2 regions of the Rhizobium sp. GR12 genome follow, and region 2 is predicted to be linked to the other one. Evidence: riboswitches for the same ligand, from Rfam matches in the RefSeq annotation. Region 2 holds a riboswitch; the other holds the start of a gene.

Region 1 (4,621 bases), on a different contig from region 2:
CGGCGGCCGTAAAACCGGCCTCTCCGCCGCAAGCGGCATGAGCGCCGGCGGCATCGTACATTCGCTTTATGGCGCGGTCGGCGTCGGCATGCTTGCCGCTTGGATGCCGTCGCTGTTCCTGCCGCTTCTCGTCGCAGGTGCGGCTTACATGGTCTGGATCGGTATCGGCCTGATGCGCAGCGCGATTGTCGTGAACGGTGATGAGGCGCAAGCGAGCGCCTCGGTCAGAAAGGCCTTCTGGCGGGCGGTGCTGACCTGCCTTTCCAATCCGAAAGCCTATCTGTTCATGATGGCGATCTACCCGCAATTCCTCAAACCCGCTTACGGTCCGATCTGGATGCAGGGGCTGGTGATGGGCGCGATGGTGGCGGTTACGCAGTTTACGGTCTATGGCGCGCTGGCGCTGACGGCCGACAAGAGCCGGGCATGGCTCGTTTCCTCGCCTGCCGCCACGATCTTCATCGGCCGCGCCGCCGGTTTCATGCTGATTGCCGCAGCCCTGCTGACACTCTTTGAAGCCCTGTCCTGGAGCGGCGGGCGATGAAATGGATCAGGTCCCGCCGCTCCAGGTTTCTGTTTCAGCATCGGACGATCCGAAAACCGCGCACACTTTTCGGTCCGATGCCCTAGACTTCTGTTTTCACGAAGGAATTCACCGCAATGTGACTTCTTTTCGCCATGCGGAAAGGGCATCCTCGCGCCGTTGCATCTAGCGTCCGGTGTGCCTGCCGGAATCAAGGAGAGAGTGTATGAAACTGAAAACCATCGCGGCGGCCATGCTTTTCGGCTGTCTTTGCGCCGGAGCGGTCTACGCTGCCGGCGAAGTCGAAAAGCGTGAAGGCATGATGAAGCAGATCGGGGGCTCCATGGGTGCGCTCGCCGCCATCTCCAAGGGTGAAAAGCCTTACGACGCCGATGTCGTCAAGGCTGCCGTCACGACCATCAGCACCAATGCCAAGGCTTTCCCCGACCAGTTCCCGCCCGGCAGCGAGACTGGCAGTGCTGCGGCCCCCGCCATCTGGGAAAATTTCGAGGACTTCAAGGCCAAGGCCGCCAAGCTCGGCACGGATGCGGATACGGTTCTCGCCGGTCTCCCTGCCGATCAGGCCGGTGTCGCCACCGCCATGAAGGCGCTGGGAGCCGATTGCGGCGCCTGCCACCAGACCTATCGTCTAAAGAAATAATGTGTCGGAAGACCGCTTTCGAGCGGTCTTTTCCCGGTCGCGGGTAGGCCGTGAACCGCTCCCGCGTCATCCTCGCCCCTGAGGCGAGGATTCATAAGCCGTCGAATTGTGGATCCTCGGGTCAGGCCCGAGGAAGACGTCCAGCAAGCGGGAGGGCTATCGATAATCTCGACCGCCTTCGGGCGGCCAAACATGCTCGGTCGGGCAAAAGGGGAGAGGGGTCATGTCTTCCATCTGGACGAAGCTTGCGGGCGGGATCGCGGTTGCGGCCATTGCGGGTTACGGAATTTTCGCGTGGGTCACTGCCCCTCAGCGGCTGGCGCCCAGCCATTGGGTCAGCCTTGGCGAGCCGGATCTGGCCAATGGCGAAACGTTGTTCTGGGCGGGCGGCTGCGCAAGCTGCCATGCGGCGCCCGATGCCAAGGGCGATGCGCTTTTGACGCTTTCGGGCGGGCAGGCGCTGAAAAGCCCCTTCGGCACCTTCCATGTACCCAATATTTCCTCCGATCCGCAGCATGGCATCGGCGGCTGGACGCTGGCGGAATTCGGCGATGCCATGACGCGCGGTGTCGGCAGGAACGGCGAACATCTTTATCCCTCCTTTCCCTATGCCTCTTATGCCCGCATGACACAGAAGGATATCAACGACCTCTACGGTTATCTGCGGGTTCTGCCCGCCAGCCCGAACGACGCGCCGGATCATGATCTGCCGTTCCCATTCAATATGCGGATCGCGCTGGGCGGCTGGAAATTCCTCTATTTCGATACGTCCGCGCCGCCCCGCGTCGAGCTTGCGAATGCCAATGCCGAATTGCTGCGCGGCCAATATCTGGTGGAAGGACCGGGCCACTGCGGCGAATGCCACACGCCGCGCAACGCGCTCGGCGGTTTTCTGGAAGGAAAATGGCTGGCCGGCGGCCCCAACCCGGAAGGCGAAGGCCGCATTCCCGATATCACGCCCGGCTCCGAAAGCATCGGAGCATGGGCGGCGGCCGATATTGCCAGCTATCTGGAAACCGGCTTCACCCCGGAATTCGACAGCGTCGGCGGCTCCATGGTCAAGGTGCAGCAGAACATGGCGCATCTGACCGCAGATGACCGGGATGCGATTGCCGCCTATCTGAAGGCCATTCCACCGCGGTAGATTTGGGGTCGAAGACACGACGACCCGTCATGCCGGACTTGATCCGGCATCCAGCCACGGCGCGTCTGCGCCGTGAGAAGAGTCTTTCGCGATCAAGGACTTGATCGCGCTGGACCCCGGATCTAGTCCGGGGTGACGGAGGTGGAGGCGACGGCGCGCAGTTCGAACGAGAGCCCGCCATTGACTCCCGCACCCACCCGTCGGATAACAATCCTGTGATGGTTCCTTCCGGGCGTTCCGGAAGGTGAAAAGGGAACACGATAGGGAGACATCCTCATTCGTGGCTGCCCCCGCAACTGTGAGCGGAGAGCCTGAAACGAAATGCCACTGGTAAGCCATCTCGCCGGAAACCGAGGTTTCCGATTGGGGCGAGGGTGATGCCGGGAAGGTGTTTCAGGTTTTGACCCGTAAGCCAGGAGACCTGCCATCACGGAAATGTCCATGCCGGCGGGGTGTCCGGAAGAGCGGAATTTCAGGGTGACCAGGCACAAGCTGCCTCCCTGTGTCAGTCTCGTTATCCCCGTGGTGAAGTGTATCGCATGCGGCTGCGCGGCTTTTTCGCCGTTCTGCCGCATCTAAAGGCGCGGGGTCGCGCCGCAGGAGGGGTCACCATGTCCATCAACCAGAATACGGCGAATGCCGCCGTTTCAGCAAAAACGGGCAGCTTCGCGCAATCGCTGACGGCGATCGTGCTTGGCCTGTTCGTCGTCGGTTTTGTCGGCTTTTCGCATGTGGAAGCCGTTCACAATGCCGCGCATGACACACGTCATGCCAATGCTTTCCCTTGCCATTGAGGGGTGAAGCATGTCGTTTTTTCGTAATATCGTTTTCACCGCCATTCTCGTCGGCATCGTTGGCGGTTTCGCCGTCTCCGCCATGCAGGCTTTCGGCACCACGCCGCTGATCCTGAAGGCGGAAACCTATGAAAATGCCGGCGGCGAAGCGCCCCACAGCCATGATGCTCCGGCCACGACCGGCGCTGCGGTTCCCGCGCACGAACATAATGAGGAAGCCTGGTCCCCGGCCGATGGCTTCGAGCGCACCGCCTATACGTTGGCCGCCAATATCCTGACCGCCATCGGTTATGCGCTGGTGCTGACGGGCCTCATCTCGCTGCGCGGCACCAATGCCGGCTGGCGCGAAGGTCTTTTGTGGGGTGTCGCCGGTTTTGCCGCCGTCATGCTCGCACCGATGATCGGCCTGCCGCCGGAATTGCCGGGCAGCCCGGCCGCAGCGCTTGAGGCGCGGCAGATCTGGTGGCTCTCGACGGTTGCCGCAACCGCGGGCGGCATCGCGCTGATCTCGTTCCGACGCGAACCCTGGGCAATCGTGCTGGCGCTGGTGCTGATCGTTGCTCCACATGTGGTGGGTGCGCCGCTGCCGCCGGAAGGCGAACATGCGCTGGCACCGCTGCCGCTGGAGCGCCAGTTCATCGTTGCCGCCACCGTGACCAGCTTTGTTTTCTGGGCTCTGCTCGGAACACTGAGCGCATTTTTCCTGAAACGCTTCCAGTCGGCTTGAGACTATGCAGGACGCAGCCGAATGGAGTGACGAACTCGATGCGCTGCGTTTTGCCGTTCCCGGTCACGGCGCTTTCTGCGCCGTGCACCGCCTTGCCTTCAAGGCAGTCCTCGGCGCCAGCCCCGAACGGGAAACGGCGCTTGCTTTTTTCCACGATCATGAGGCCGCTTTTACGGCCGCAGCGCTTGCCAAGATAAAACGCGCGGGCCTGCCCGCCGGTCGCAGCCTGCATTTGAACAGCCGCGATATCCGCCGGGCGATTGCGGGCGAGGGCGGTGAGGCCGCCGCCCGTGTCTGCCGTGTGCTTGATAGAGGGTAATACCTGGTGAACTTTCTTCCGTCATGCCGGCCTTGGGCCGGTATCCAGCCGAAGCGCGTCTGCGCGGCGAAAAGAGTCTTCTCAGCCCAAAGACTTGGGCTGGCTGGATACCGGCTCAAGGCCGGCATGACGGAGGGAAGGTCCGCAAACCATCCAGCCCATTGCGCCTCACCGATGTTCCGCCGCAAAAGTTCCAAGTTCCGCCTCGGCTTCCGGACCAAAGAGGCCGAGGTTTTTCAGAATTTCCACAGCGAAACTGACCGGCGCACTGCCGGCCGCCGTGACGATGCCGCCATCGCTGACCGCCTTTGGCTGATCGCGATAAAGCCCTTCACCGCGATAGGCCGGATAGGCCTTGTGTGACGCAAGCGAATTGCCGGTATGCGCCACATCGTTGAGGACGCCCGTGCCCGCAAGCGCGCTTGCTGCCGCGCAGATGCCGGCAACCAGCCG
Region 2 (4,621 bases):
TTGAAGCTCTGGCCCCTCTCTGCGGCAAGGCGGTTGCTGGCGCGGATGGCATGATAGGTCACCGTATAGAAATAGATATTGGTGAAATCGATGCCTTCTTCGGAACCGTAGAAGATCCGCTCGCGCGCCAGATAGCCGTGCAGGTTCATCTGGCCAAGGCCGATGGCGTGGCTGGCGTCATTGCCCTTTTCGACTGACGGAACCGAGGAGATGTGGCTCATATCCGAAACCGCCGTCAGCGCCCGGATGGAGGTTTCGATCGTCTTGCCGAAATCGGCCGAATCCATCGCTGCGGCTATATTGAGCGAACCGAGATTGCAGGAAATATCCTTGCCCATATGGCTGTAGGAGAGATCGGCATTGAACTCGCTCGCCTCGCTGACCTGCAGGATTTCCGAGCAGAGATTGCTCATGCTGATACGGCCGGCGATCGGATTGGCGCGGTTCACCGTATCTTCGAACATGATGTAGGGATAACCGCTTTCGAACTGGATTTCGGCGATCACCTGAAAGAACTCGCGCGCCTTCATCTTCTTCTTGCGAATGCGGCTGTCGGCGACCATTTCCTGATATTTTTCGCTGACCGAAATCTCGGTAAGCGGCACGCCATAGACCCGCTCCACATCATAGGGTGAAAACAGGTACATATCCTCGTTGTTCCTGGCGAGTTCGAAGGTGATGTCAGGGATCACCACGCCAAGCGACAGGGTCTTGATGCGGATTTTTTCATCGGCGTTTTCCCGCTTCGTATCAAGGAAACGCATGATATCCGGATGGTGGGCATGCAGATAGACCGCGCCGGCACCTTGGCGCGCGCCCAACTGGTTGGCGTAGGAAAAGCTGTCTTCCAGCAACTTCATGACAGGGATGACGCCGGAAGACTGGTTTTCGATATGCTTGATCGGGGCTCCGGCTTCGCGAATATTAGTCAGCGACAGCGCCACGCCACCGCCACGCTTGGAAAGCTGCAAGGCCGAATTGATGGACCGGCCGATGCTTTCCATATTGTCTTCCACACGCAACAGAAAACACGAGACCAGTTCACCGCGGCTCTTTTTACCGGCGTTGAGAAAGGTCGGGGTCGCCGGCTGGAAGCGGCCGGAGATGATCTCATCAACCAGATCGCGGGCAAGCTGCTCATCGCCACGCGCCAGAGCCAGCGCCACCATGCAGACGCGGTCCTCGTAACGCTCCAGATAGCGCTTTCCGTCGAACGTCTTCAGCGTATAGGAGGTGTAATATTTGAAGGCGCCGAGAAAGGTCGGAAAGCGAAACTTTCTGGCATAGGCCTCGTCGTAAAGGTCGCGGACGAAATTAAAGGAATACTGATCCAGAACGTCGCGCTCATAATATCCCTCGGTCACCAGATAATCGAGCTTTTCCCGAAGGTTATGGAAAAAGACGGTATTCTGGTTGACGTGCTGGAGGAAATATTGCCGCGCCGCAAGGCGGTCCTTGTCGAGCTGGATTTTCCCCTCAGCGTCATAGAGGTTCAGCATCGCGTTCAGCGCGTGATAGTCCATGCCCACGTCCAGGGATTTCTGGGGGACGGATGCCTGCTGTTTGACATCCTTGTTGCGCGCGGCATTCGAGGTCAGCGTGTCCAAAATCGTTCCAATCCATGGTTGACGTTGGCGACATCTTCCTCCGTGCCGAGAAGCTCGAAGCGATAGAGAAACGGCACCGCGCATTTACGCGACACGATATCTCCGGCAGATGCGAAAGCTGCGCCAAAATTCGTATTTCCCGCCGCGATGACGCCGCGAATGAGATTTCGGTTCGAGGGCTCGTTCAAAAACCGGATGACCGGCTTCGGTACCGCACCTTTTGTGCCGCCCCCGCCATAGGTGGGGGTGACGAGCACATAGGGCTCCGACACATGAGGGATGTCTTCCCCCGTGCCGAGCGGCAGGCGAAGCAATCGCTGCCCCAGTTTCTGAAGGAAGCGATGAGTGTTTTCAGACCGGCTGGAATAATAGACGATCAGCCCCATAGCGCTGCCTCCTCAGCTGATCGAGCCGATCATGTCCGGCCGGAAACCCGCCCAATGGCGTTCGCCGGCAACGACCACGGGAACCTGCATGTAACCAAGGCCTCGAACGTGATCGAGCGCGTCCGCATCTTCGGAGATATCGATGATCTCGTAGCTGACACCGATACGGTCGAGCGCGCGGTAGGTTGCGGTGCACTGGACGCAGGCGGGTTTGCTGTAAACGGTAATGGTCATTGTTTCCTCTTTCGAAGCCGATTTCGGACACGGCTTCACATTGCCGATTGCAATCGCAATCGGGTGGCGATGGTGTTCTGTCATTCAGAAAAGGCGTGCGGCTCCAGCCGCATAGGCTCACTCTCTACGCCGACGAGCGCAGGAACTCAAAAAATGCACTGGCATGACTTCACCCCGAAGCTTGTTCTGGAGGGGCAGAAAAGGGCGCACGCAATTCATTTGCGTCATACACCTTCCTTCCGGACACCCCGCCCGTGGACGTTTTCGCTCAAGGCAGGTCTCCTGACTTGCGGGTCACAACATCTATTCCGGCCTTCCCGCAGCTTTCGGCTCCAGTGACCCAAATTGGAACGATGCTCACCGCTTACAGTTGCGGGGGCAGTCTCGGCATTACTCCGCCATGATGGCGTTGCGCACCGAATTCCCATCTTAGCTCCCAACTCTTGCGAATCGGAAGAACCTTGAACACCACATATAGTATATGAGGATTTTTTTTCGTCAATAAATAGACATACGAAAGCCCTACCTGTGGATCAAAAAGATTCAACACATGGTCAACAAAGGCTTAACGGAAAATGCTGGCCGCCGCTGCGGAAGGTTGGCTTATTCCCAGATATCGATGTGAATATCGGCGGGCCGGGAGTTCTCGATCACCCGTTTTCCATTGGGAAGATCGTTTTCGAAAAGTTTGGCATGGATCTCAGTCGTATCGAGACCATAGCCCTGCCATCTTTTCAACAGGCGTTCCTCGAGCACCGCGACGGATGGACCCACGAGAATGGTGAGATCAAAGCTGGCGGAGAGCTTTGTCCACGGCGCCTCGTTCAGCAGCAGATAGTTGCCTTCGGCAAGAATGAAGCGTGTCTCCGGCGCGATGGCGCGGGCAGAGGCAATGGCTATTTCGCGGGAGCGGTCGAAAACCGGGACGAGAACCTCCTGCCCGCCCTCACGGACGGCGGAGACGATATCGAGGAAACCGCGCACGTCGAAGGTTTCGGGCGCGCCCTTTCGCGGCAAAAGCCCCCGCTCCTCGAGAATGCCATTGTCCATATGGAAGCCGTCCATTGGCAGGATAGCTGCCGCCTCGCCCCGCGTCACGAGGGCATCGCACAGGGCATCCGCCAGTGTGGATTTGCCGGCCCCAGGGGGACCGGCAATGGCAATGATGAAACGGGATTTATCCTGCGCCCGCCGAAGAACATCTTCGGCGATCGTTTCAAGCTTCAGCGTCATGCGGCGAGCGTTTCCTTTGGCGCTTCCTTGGCGCCGGTCATAAAGGCGACGGCGTCGGACATGGTGTAGTCCTTCGGATTGATGACGCAAAGACGCTTGCCCAGCCGGTGGATATGGATGCGGTCCGCAACCTCGAAAACATGCGGCATGTTATGCGAGATCAGAACGATCGGCAGACCGCGCGAGCGCACATCCAGAATAAGCTCGAGAACGCGGCGGCTTTCCTTGACGCCGAGTGCCGCCGTCGGCTCGTCAAGAATGACGACCTTGGAACCGAAAGCAGCCGCACGCGCCACCGCGACACCCTGGCGCTGACCGCCGGAGAGAGTTTCCACCGCCTGATTGATGTTCTGGATCGTCATCAGGCCGAGTTCCGACAGCTTCTCGCGGGCGAATTTTTCCATGGCCGGGCGGTCCAGCGCCCGGAACAGGCTGCCCTGAATGCCGGGTTTGCGGATTTCACGGCCGAGAAACATATTGTCGGCTATGGACAATGCGGGAGACAGCGCGAGATTCTGATAGACAGTCTCGATGCCCGCCTTGCGCGCCTCGATGGGCGAGCGGAACTGCACGGTCTGGCCCTCCAGCCTGATCTCGCCCTCATCGGGTGTCACCGCACCGGAAATCGCCTTGATGAGAGTGGATTTTCCAGCACCGTTATCACCGATGACGGCGAGGATTTCGCCCGGATAAAGGTCGAAGTCGGTATTGTCGAGTGCAGTCACGCGACCGTAGCGTTTGACGAGATTGCGTGCTGTGAGGATAGGTTCTTTTGTCATCAGCCTGCTACCTTTCTGATCCACTGGTCGATTGCGACAGCCAAGATGATAAGGACGCCGATCAACAGATAGGTCCATTGCGGGTCTGTCCCGATAAGCCTGAGGCCCAGCGAAAAGACACCAACGATCAGGGCGCCGAAGATCATGCCCATGATGGAACCGCGTCCACCGAACAGCGACAGGCCGCCGATGACCACTGCGGTGATGGATTCGATATTGGCAAATTGGCCGGCAGTCGGTGATACCGAGCCAATGCGGCCGATGAGGGCCCAGCCGGCGAAGGCGCAGATAAGGCCGGAAAGCGTGTAAACCGTCGTCAGCATACGCTTGACGTTGACGCCGGCTAGTTCGGCAGCATCGGGATCGTCACCCACCGCATAAA

Evidence for each region. A riboswitch is a leader RNA that binds a small molecule or an ion and turns the genes downstream of it on or off. The one in region 2 is predicted to bind cobalamin.
Region 1: linked by a shared signal. The riboswitch ahead of QSK43_RS25905 (CbtB domain-containing protein) and the one ahead of nrdH (glutaredoxin-like protein NrdH) in region 2 are both predicted to bind cobalamin.

The regions. Positions count from the first base shown of each region.
Region 1 covers NZ_JASXTH010000023.1:4,168-8,788, reverse strand. The annotation lists gene QSK43_RS25920 (LysE family translocator) at 1-544, shown strand, start outside; gene QSK43_RS25915 (c-type cytochrome) at 750-1,184, shown strand; gene QSK43_RS25910 (c-type cytochrome) at 1,408-2,328, shown strand; cobalamin riboswitch at 2,531-2,771, shown strand; gene QSK43_RS25905 (CbtB domain-containing protein) at 2,940-3,122, shown strand; gene QSK43_RS25900 (CbtA family protein) at 3,133-3,849, shown strand; gene QSK43_RS25895 (hypothetical protein) at 3,854-4,168, shown strand; gene QSK43_RS25890 (type 1 glutamine amidotransferase family protein) at 4,337-4,621, opposite strand, start outside.
Region 2 covers NZ_JASXTH010000001.1:591,941-596,561, forward strand. The annotation lists gene nrdE (class 1b ribonucleoside-diphosphate reductase subunit alpha) at 1-1,607, opposite strand, end outside; gene nrdI (class Ib ribonucleoside-diphosphate reductase assembly flavoprotein NrdI) at 1,595-1,993, opposite strand; gene nrdH (glutaredoxin-like protein NrdH) at 2,006-2,227, opposite strand; cobalamin riboswitch at 2,483-2,706, opposite strand; gene QSK43_RS02895 (nucleoside triphosphate hydrolase) at 2,831-3,460, opposite strand; gene QSK43_RS02900 (ATP-binding cassette domain-containing protein) at 3,457-4,239, opposite strand; gene QSK43_RS02905 (ABC transporter permease) at 4,239-4,621, opposite strand, start outside.